Regions from separate parts of the Brachymonas sp. KE5 genome, predicted to be linked through region 1. Evidence: predicted binding sites of a transcription regulator. Region 1 holds the regulator's gene; the other holds the start of a gene.
What was found. Region 1 encodes FNR, which switches genes on or off when oxygen is low (the NO sensors DNR and NnrR bind a similar motif). Its sites were predicted from a motif close to TTGATNNNNATCAA; they were not measured.

Region 1 (4,807 bases):
ACTATGTCCAACGAAGTCCCCGAGAAAAAGCAAACGCCTGAACCGGCACCGGAAAAAAAGGTCATCCCGATCGAGAAGGACACCTTGATGTCGGCCGCTACCGGCGGTTCGCTTTTTGCGGCATCCAAGGCGATCCATCCGCGTTCGATTTCCGGTCGTTTCACCAACTGGCGCTGGATTTTCGTCTGGCTCACACAGATCGTGTTCTATGGTCTGCCCTGGCTGAACTGGGGCGAGCGCCAGGCCGTGCTGTTCGACCTGGGTGCGCGCAAGTTCTATATCTTCGGCCTGGTGCTGTACCCGCAGGACTTCATCTACCTGACGGGCATTCTGGTCATCTCCGCACTGTCGCTGTTCCTGTTCACGGCGGTGGCAGGGCGCCTGTGGTGCGGCTACACCTGCCCGCAGACGGTTTACACCGAGATCTTCCTCTGGGTCGAGGCCAAAATGGAAGGCGACCGCAGTGCCCGCATGCGCCTGGACAAGAGCGGCTGGACGGGCGAGAAGATCCTCAAGCGTGGCGGCAAGCACCTGATCTGGCTGGCGATTGCGGTCTGGACGGGCCTGACCTTCGTCGGCTATTTCTCGCCCATCCGCGAACTGATCGGCAACTTCGCGCACTGGAACCTGGGCAACTGGGAAACCTTCTGGATCTTCTTCTACGGTTTCGCTACCTACGGCAACGCCGGCTTCATGCGCGAGCAGGTCTGCAAGTACATGTGCCCGTACGCTCGCTTCCAGAGCGCCATGTTCGACCCCGACACGCTGATCGTGACCTATGACGAGAACCGTGGCGAGCCGCGCGGTCCGCGCTCCAAGAAGGTCGATCGCAGCACGATTGCGCTCGGCGACTGTATCGACTGTTCCATGTGCGTGCAGGTCTGCCCGACCGGCATCGACATCCGCAAGGGTTTGCAGTACGAATGCATCGGCTGCGGCGCCTGTGTGGATGCCTGCGACGAGGTGATGGACAAGGTCGGCTACCCGCGTGGCCTGATCAAGTACTCCACCGAGAACGCGATGAAGAACAACTGGGGCAAGAGCGAGATCTGGAACCGGATCAAGCGTCCCCGTATCCTGGTCTACACGGGCATCCTGGTGCTGATTGCGGCTGCGCTGGTGACCAGCCTGAGCATGCGCAAGCCGATGCGGGTGGACATCATCCGCGACCGTGGCGTGATGTCGCGCATCGTCGACGGCGGCAAGATCGAGAACGTGTACCTGGTGCGCGTGATGAACACCACCGAGAGCGAGCAGAACTACGAGATCCGCGTGAACGGACTGCCCGGCGCCACCATTGCCGAAGGGGCAGACATGACCATCGGCCCGGCCCAGGTCGAGCAGCACGTGGTCGCCGTGCGCATTCCCGTGGGTTCCATGGAGCCGGGTTCGCACCCGATCTACCTGGATATCCGTGAAACCGGCAGCGATGCCATGGTGACCGAAAAGGCCGCCTTCCTGGTACCGAAATGATGAGCCAGGAGTCACGCATGCAAACCAGCAACCCGGATGCTTCGTCCCGTGGTCAGGTCCCTCACCCCGAAGAGGGCCGGTCGTGGTGGACGTATCCGATCGTATGGATGGTGGTGGGCGGCCCGGTGGCCGTCATCATCGCCAGCCTGATCACCTGGTACTTCATCGCGCATTCGCCCAATGAGGTGCTGATCGAGAGCCGGGAGGTGGAAACGCCCGGCCTGTCCAACCAGGGGGCGCAATTCACCCCTGCCAACCGGGCGCGCAATCATGCCGCCACGGGCGGCGTTCCGGCGTCGCACTGACCGGAAGCTCTCCTGAAGAATGCCGGCTGTGTGCCGGCATTTCTTTTGTTAATGAGAGGCGGGTTTCGCCCAACTGGTGCTTGCTCGTGCAGTGCTGCCGGGCTATTCGGGGTGGTGCTGGCTGACCAGCTGCTGCAGCGCTGCCGTATCCAGAATGCGCACGTGGCGTTGGCGCACCTCCACGATGCCCTGTTCGGCAAACCTGGAGAAGGTGCGGCTCACCGTTTCCAGCTTGAGGCCAAGGTAGCTGCCGATTTCCTCGCGCGTCATGCGCAGCACCAGTTCCGATTGCGAAAAGCCGCGCGCATGCAGGCGCTGCACCAGATTGAGCAGGAAGGCGGCCAGGCGTTCCTCGGCGCGCATGCTGCCGAGCAGCAGCATCATGCTCTGGTCGCGCACGATCTCGCGGCTCATGATCTTGTGCACGTGGTTCTGCAGCACCGTCACTTCGCGGGAAAGCGCCTCGAGTTCGTCATAGGGCATGACGCAGACTTCGGAGTCTTCCAGCGCGATCGCATCGCAGGTGTGGCGGTCGTGCACGATGCCGTCCAGCCCGACGATCTCGCCGGCCATCTGGAAGCCGGTGACCTGGTCGCGGCCGTCCTGCGCAGTGACCGTGGTCTTGAAAAAGCCGGTGCGGATGGCGTAGAGTGCCTTGAACGGGTCACCGTGCGTGAACAGCGGTTCGCCACGCGGAATCCTGCGCCGGGCACCGACCATGTTGTCGATATAGCGCAGTTCTGCCTCGCTCAGACCCATGGGCATGCACAGCTCGCGCAGATTGCAGTTCGAGCAGGCCACTTTGTAAGACTTGGGGAGCGAAGGAGACATGCAGCTATCCGGGGCGCGCGCCATTGCGCACTTGATCCTTGTCATGGAAAGTGCCGATTATCGCATGGCGGAAAAGAGGGGTTGATACATATCAATGGCTGCAGGGGCATTTCGCTGGCAAAGTAGATACCCGCAATGACAGCATGGCAGCGCCCGCAACCGTTCAGGCTTTTGTGCAGCAAGGGGTTATGCTGGCGCTTGCTCACTTAGAATGCCCGAGACCATGAGCAGTACCGAACAGATCATCCTCACCCCAGAATTGCTGGCCCGCTACGACATTGCTGGCCCGCGCTACACCTCCTATCCCACGGCTGACCGTTTTGTCGAGGCCTTTGGCGAGAGCGACTACATCGCTGCGCTGGAGCAGCGGCACAATTCCCGGCCGGGCCATGTGCTGCCGCTGTCGATCTATGTGCACGTGCCGTTCTGCCAGTCGCTGTGCTACTACTGCGCCTGCAACAAGATCATCACCAAGCACCGCGAGCGCGGCACCGAGTACCTGCGTTATCTGCAGCGCGAGATTGACCTGCATGTCGCGCATCTGGGGCGCGGGCAGGTGGTGTCGCAGCTGCACTTCGGTGGCGGCACGCCCACCTTCCTGGACGATGCGGAACTGAGTCAGCTGATGGGCATGATCCGGGGGGCCTTTGAACTGGCAGAGGGCGGCGAATACTCGGTGGAAGTGGACCCGCGCACGGTGGATGAAAAACGCCTGCAGAACCTGTTCGACCTGGGCTTCAACCGCCTGAGCTTCGGCGTGCAGGACTTCGACCCGGACGTGCAGAAGGCGGTGCACCGCATCCAGCCGGCCGAGCAGGTGTTTGCGCTGGTGGAGGCATCGCGCCGCATCGGCTTCAAGTCGGTCAACGTCGACCTGATCTACGGCCTGCCGCAGCAGACCGCGGCCTCGTTTGCACGCACGCTGAAGCAGGTGAACGAGTTGCGGCCGGACCGTATTGCGCTGTATGCCTACGCGCATCTGCCCGAGCGGTTCAAGGCACAACGCCGCATCGATGCCTACACGCTGCCCAGCGGTGGCGAAAAGATCGAGATGCTGTCGCAATCGCTCAAGGCCTTTGGCGATGCCGGCTACGTGTACGTGGGCATGGACCACTTTGCGCTGCCCGATGATGCACTGGCCATTGCCAAGCGCCAAGGCCGCCTGCACCGCAACTTCCAGGGCTACAGCACGCAGCCGGACTGCGACCTGATCGGCCTGGGCGTTTCGGCCATCGGCCGCATCGGCGCCACCTACAGCCAGAACGCCAAGACGCTGGAAGACTACTACGACGCGGTCGAGCGCGGCCATTTCCCGGTGGTGCGTGGCCTGGCGCTGACGCGAGACGACTTGATCCGCCGCGCCGTCATCATGGCCATCATGTGCCAGGGCGAGATCGACTACGAGTCGATCAACCTGGCCTGGCTGATCGACTTCAAGGATTACTTCGCGCGCGAGCTGGAGATGCTCGGGCAGAAGGAAGAGGAAGGCATGGTGCGCATCACCGAGAACGGCATCACCGTCACCGAGCAGGGCTGGTATTTCGTGCGTGGCGTGGCCATGGTGTTCGACAAGTACCTGCAGGCGGACCGCACCCGCGTGAAATTCTCTAAAATCATCTGATCGGTGGCAGACACCCGGCAGGGTGAGAGGGACTGCCATGGCAAGGCCGGCACCGGTGCATACCGTGCCGGCCGTTTTGCATGAAAGAGAAGTATGGAAGCATCATTGATCGTCACGGCCCTGCTGATGGGCCTGGCGGGCGGCCCGCACTGCATTGCCATGTGCGGCGCGGCATGCGCGGGGATCGGCGTCACGGCCGGTGAACGGCCGGCGCAGCAGAATACGGCCATGGGGCTGTTCCAGGTGGGGCGGGTGCTGGGCTATGCCGGCCTGGGCGCGCTGGCCGCGGCCACCATGCAGGGCCTGGGCTGGCTGACGGTGCAGAGTGCCGCGCTGCGGCCGGTGTGGAGCACGATCCACGTCGCCGCGCTGGTGCTCGGGGTGTTGCTGATGTTCCAGGGGCGGCAGCCGGCCTGGCTGGATCGCTCGGCGCGCAAGGTGTGGGAGCGCATCAAGCGCCTGCAGCAGCGCGGCGGTTCTTTCGGGCCGGTGCTGGTGGGCATGCTGTGGGCCTTCCTGCCCTGTGGCCTGCTGTATTCGGCACTGATGGTGGCGGCCCTGACCGGCGTGGTATGGC
Region 2 (4,807 bases), 350 kb from region 1:
CAAATATACTAATTTTTGACACAGCGTTATGTCTGAAAGCTCCCCTCTCACCATCTTGCAGCAAGTCTTCGGCTATCCCGCCTTCCGCGGCCAACAGCAGGCCATCATTGATACGGTGGTGGCAGGTGGCGATGCGCTGGTGCTGATGCCAACGGGCGGCGGCAAGTCGCTGTGCTACCAGGTTCCGGCCATTGCGCGGCAGCGGCTGGGACATGGCTGCACCATTGTGGTGTCGCCATTGGTGGCGCTAATGCACGATCAGGTGGGCGCGCTGCATGAGGCGGGCGTTGCAGCGGCGTTTCTCAATTCCACGCTGTCTTCCAGCGAAGCGCAGCAGGTGGAGCAGGATCTGCTCGGCGGGCGGCTGACGCTGCTGTACGTGGCGCCGGAACGGCTGGTCACGCCGCGCTTTCTGGGCCTGATGCAACGCCTGTACGAGCGCGGGCAACTGGCGCTGTTTGCCATCGACGAGGCGCATTGCGTGAGCCAGTGGGGCCATGATTTCCGGCCGGAATACCGTCAGCTCACTCTCCTGCACGAGCAGTTTGCCGGCGTGCCGCGTATTGCCCTGACCGCCACCGCCGACGCCATCACGCGCGAGGACATTGCCGAGCGGCTGGAGCTGCAGCAGGCACAGCAGTTCGTCAGCAGCTTCGATCGGCCCAATATCCGCTACACCATCGTCGAAAAGCGCGATCCGCTGGCGCAGCTCAAGCGCTTCATCGAAAACGAGCATGAAGGCGACGCCGGCGTGGTGTATTGCCAGAGCCGCCGCCGCGTGGAGGAAGTGGCCGAGGCGCTGGTGCGCGAGGGCATCGACGCCATACCCTACCATGCAGGGCTCGATGCCGCCACGCGGCAGGCGAATCAGGACCGCTTTCTGCGCGAGGAAGGCGTGGTGATGGTGGCGACGATCGCCTTCGGCATGGGCATCGACAAACCCGATGTGCGCTTCGTTGCGCATCTGGATCTGCCGCGCAATATCGAGAGCTACTACCAGGAAACAGGCCGGGCCGGGCGCGATGGCCTGCCTTCGCAGGCCTGGATGGCTTACGGCCTGCAGGATGTGGTGAACCAGCGCCGCATGATCGACGACAGCCCGGCCGACGATGCCTTCAAGCGCGTGCAGACCGGCAAGCTCGATGCGCTGCTGGCGCTGGCCGAGGCGACCGATTGCCGGCGTGTGCGCTTGCTGGGCTATTTCGGCGAGACCTCGCAGCCCTGCGGCAACTGCGACAACTGCCTGCACCCGCCCGAGGTGTGGGATGCGACCGAACTGGCGCGCAAGCTGCTCTCCACCGTGTACCGCCTGCACGAAAAAACCGGCATCGGCTTCGGTGCCGGCCATGTGATGGACGTGCTGCGCGGCAAGGACACCGACAAGGTGCGGCAGTTCGGGCACGAGAGCCTCAGCACCTACGGGCTGGCGCCCGACAGCGGCGAGACCGAATTGCGCGGCGTGCTGCGGCAACTGGTAGCGCTGGGGGCGCTGCAGGTGGACAGCGCGCACTTCAACACACTGCGGCTGACGGCGGCGGCGCGACCTATCCTGCGCGGCGAACAGACGCTGCAGTTGCGCCATGTGGTGGCCACGCCGCGCAAGCGCGGGCAGCGCGACGGCAGCGGGCGCAAACGTGCCAGTGCTGCCGCACATCTGGACCAGGCCGGCCAGGCGCGTTTCGAGGCGCTCAAGGCCTGGCGCAGCGAGGTGGCGCGGGCGCACAGCGTGCCGGCCTACGTGATCTTCCATGACAGCGTGCTGGCCGCGATCGCCGAAGAAGATCCGGGCACGCTCAGCGCGCTGCGCGGCACCAGCGGCGTGGGGGATGCCAAACTGGAGCGCTATGGCGAGGAACTGCTGCGCGTGCTGGAGGCGAGTGCCTGAGTTCTCGCCAGCATGGAGCGCCGGTTCTCGAAGGCTGCGCTTGCCTGTTCAGGAGCACTGGCTGTTGAACTGACTTCACAAGCCGTATCTTTTTTCAAGCCGGCTGCGCATCGGCACTTCATTGCTTCACGTCAAGGCCCTGGTGTGCACTTTGGGTGAACACTCCCCATTCCACTTCTTCGAAGCTGAGGAGAGACCCATGCCTACCATTCCGCTGCAGCCCGTCGGCATGCCGCACGACCATTCGCGTGCCGACGCCATCTATGGTTTCGATGCCCGCGGCATCGCCAAGCGTTTCCGCCACGCCGCCATTTTCGGCGCACTCGATGCGCTGCAGGCCGGCGAAACCATGCGTTTCGTGAACGACCACGACCCGATCCCCCTGCTGCACCAGATGGTCGCCCGCTACGGCGAAGGCGTGCAGATCACCTACCGCCAGCGCGACGCGGAGGGGGTGGTAATCGATTTCGTGCGCCAGTAAGCCCTGCCATTCCCGATGACAGCAATGAATCCCGGGCTGGCCACGGACGTGGTACAGCCCCCGATGGAACTGGTCTGCCCCGCCGGCAGCCTGCCCGCACTGAAGCAGGCTGTCGACCATGGCGCAGACTGCGTCTACCTGGGTTTCAGGGACGCGACCAATGCCCGCAACTTCGCGGGCCTGAATTTCGACAACAAGGCCATCGCCGCCGGCATCGCGTATGCCCATGCGCGCGGGCGCAAGGTGCTGCTGGCACTCAATACCTATGCGCGCAGCGATTCGGTGGATGTGTGGCGCAGCGCGGTGGATCGCGCGGCCGACATGGGGATAGACGCCATCATCATGGCCGACCCCGGCCTGATGCAGTACACGGCGCGCCGCCATCCCGGTGTGCGCCTGCATCTGTCGGTGCAGGGCTCGGCCACGCATGCCGCAGCCATCAATTTCTACCATGAGCAGTTCGGCATTTCGCGCGCCGTGCTGCCTCGCGTGCTCTCGCTGACGCAGGTGGAGCAGCTGATCGACAAGACGCCGGTGGAGATCGAGGTGTTCGGTTTCGGCAGCCTGTGCGTGATGGTGGAGGGACGCTGCCAGCTGTCGTCCTATGCCACCGGCGAGGCGCCCAACACGCACGGCGTGTGCTCGCCCGCCAAGGCGGTGCGCTGGCAGGAAACGCCCAAGGGGCTGGAGGCGCGCCTGAACGGCGTGCTGATCGACCGCTACGGCGAAGGCGAAAGCGCCGGCTATCCCACGCTGTGCAAGGGCCGCTTCGACGTGGGCGATGTGCGCAGCGAGGACGGCTACTACGCCATCGAGGAGCCGACCAGCCTGAACACGCTGTCCATCCTGCCGCAGCTCTACCGCATGGGCGTGCGCGCCATCAAGGTGGAAGGGCGCCAGCGCAGCCCGGCCTATGTGGCGCAAGTGACGCGCGTGCTGCGCGAGGCGCTGGACCACTGCCACGAGAACCCGCACCGCTACACGCCGCGCTCGGGCTGGATGACGGCGCTGGCTGACGTGTCCGAAGGCCAGCAGCAGACCCTGGGCGCCTACCACCGGCCCTGGAAATAAGCCATGGACTTCCCTGTCACTCTTTTTCTGGAAATCCGCCATGCCCAGTGATCCGGCACAAGCTTCCCCCTCCATGCAGCTGGCCCTCGGGCCGCTGCTGTATTACTGGCCGCGCGAGACGGTGTTCGAGTTCTACCAGCAGATAGCCGAAACGCCGGTGGATCTGGTTTACCTGGGCGAAGCGGTCTGTTCGCGCCGCCACGAGCTGCGTCTGGCCGACTGGATCGACGTGGCACGCATGCTGCGCGAAGCCGGCAAGCAGGCCATCCTCTCGACCCAGGTGCTGATCGAATCCGGCAGCGACGCCGCCGTGGCGCGCCGCATTGTCGACAACGGCGAATTCCTGGTCGAAGCCAACGATATGGGCGCGGTGCAGATGGTGGCGGGCAAGCTGCCGTTCGTCGCCGGCCCGCATCTGAACCTGTACAACCAGCCTGCCCTGCAGTGGATGGCCGATCTCGGCGCTGTACGCTGGGTGCCGCCTTTGGAGATGGCGCAGACCGAGCTGCAGGTGCTGCAACAGCAGCGCCCCCACGGCCTGCAGACCGAGGTGTTTGCGCTGGGCCGCATGCCGCTGGCATTCTCCGCGCGCTGCTTTACCGCCCGCCACCGCAACCTGCCCAAGGACGACTGCCAGTTCAGCTGCATCGACTACCCCGACGGCCTGTTGCTGCAGACGCGCGAGGGCGAGGGCTTTCTCACACTCAACGGCATCCAGACGCAATCGGCCCATGTCTGCAACCTCGTGCAGGAACTGCCCACATTGCAGGCGATGGGTGTGGAGGTGCTGCGCCTGAGCCCGCAATCGCTGCATATGCGCGAACTGGTGCAGCTGTGGCGCGACGCGCTCGACCAGCGCCTGATGCCGGCCGAAGCCCACGCGCAGATGTTGCCGCTGCTGCCGGACCAGCCCTGCAATGGCTACTGGCATGGCCGCTCGGGCATGGAACAGATCGCTGTACCGGCCTGAGACCCGGACACTTTGGAAGGAAACCCGCATGTCTTCCCGTTTGATCCCCGATGACTTCGTTTTGCCCGGCCCGGTGTCTGGCGTGCTGCAGCACCTGCCCCGCTGGCCCGGGGCCTTGCTGTTTGTGGGCGCGCTGAACCTGACACTGGCGCGCCAGCTGCCGGAGGATGTGGCCCAGGCGCTGGCAGGCCGGCCGCTGCGGCTGGAAATCCGCGATGCCGGCATCCACTGCGATTTCCAGTGGCAGGGCACGCGCTTTGCGCCACTGCACAGCGTGCAGGGGCCGCCGGACCTGACCATTCGCGCCCACGCCAGCGATTTCATCGCGCTGGCACGCCGCTCGCAGGACCCCGACACGCTGTTCTTCAACCGCCGCCTGAGCATGGAAGGCGATACCGAA

Region 2: the regulator FNR is predicted to act here: its motif matches at 2,007-2,020, upstream of ACX36O_RS01405 (DUF2249 domain-containing protein).

The regions. Positions count from the first base shown of each region.
Region 1 covers NZ_CM173463.1:646,191-650,997, forward strand. Annotated here, with positions in the region: gene ccoG (cytochrome c oxidase accessory protein CcoG) at 4-1,473, shown strand; gene ACX36O_RS03020 (nitrogen fixation protein FixH) at 1,491-1,778, shown strand; gene fnr (fumarate/nitrate reduction transcriptional regulator Fnr) at 1,881-2,609, opposite strand; gene hemN (oxygen-independent coproporphyrinogen III oxidase) at 2,833-4,230, shown strand; gene ACX36O_RS03035 (sulfite exporter TauE/SafE family protein) at 4,324-4,807, shown strand, end outside.
Region 2 covers NZ_CM173463.1:291,780-296,586, reverse strand. Annotated here, with positions in the region: gene recQ (DNA helicase RecQ) at 29-1,885, shown strand; gene ACX36O_RS01405 (DUF2249 domain-containing protein) at 2,085-2,366, shown strand; gene ubiU (ubiquinone anaerobic biosynthesis protein UbiU) at 2,382-3,437, shown strand; gene ubiV (ubiquinone anaerobic biosynthesis protein UbiV) at 3,511-4,407, shown strand; gene ubiT (ubiquinone anaerobic biosynthesis accessory factor UbiT) at 4,436-4,807, shown strand, end outside.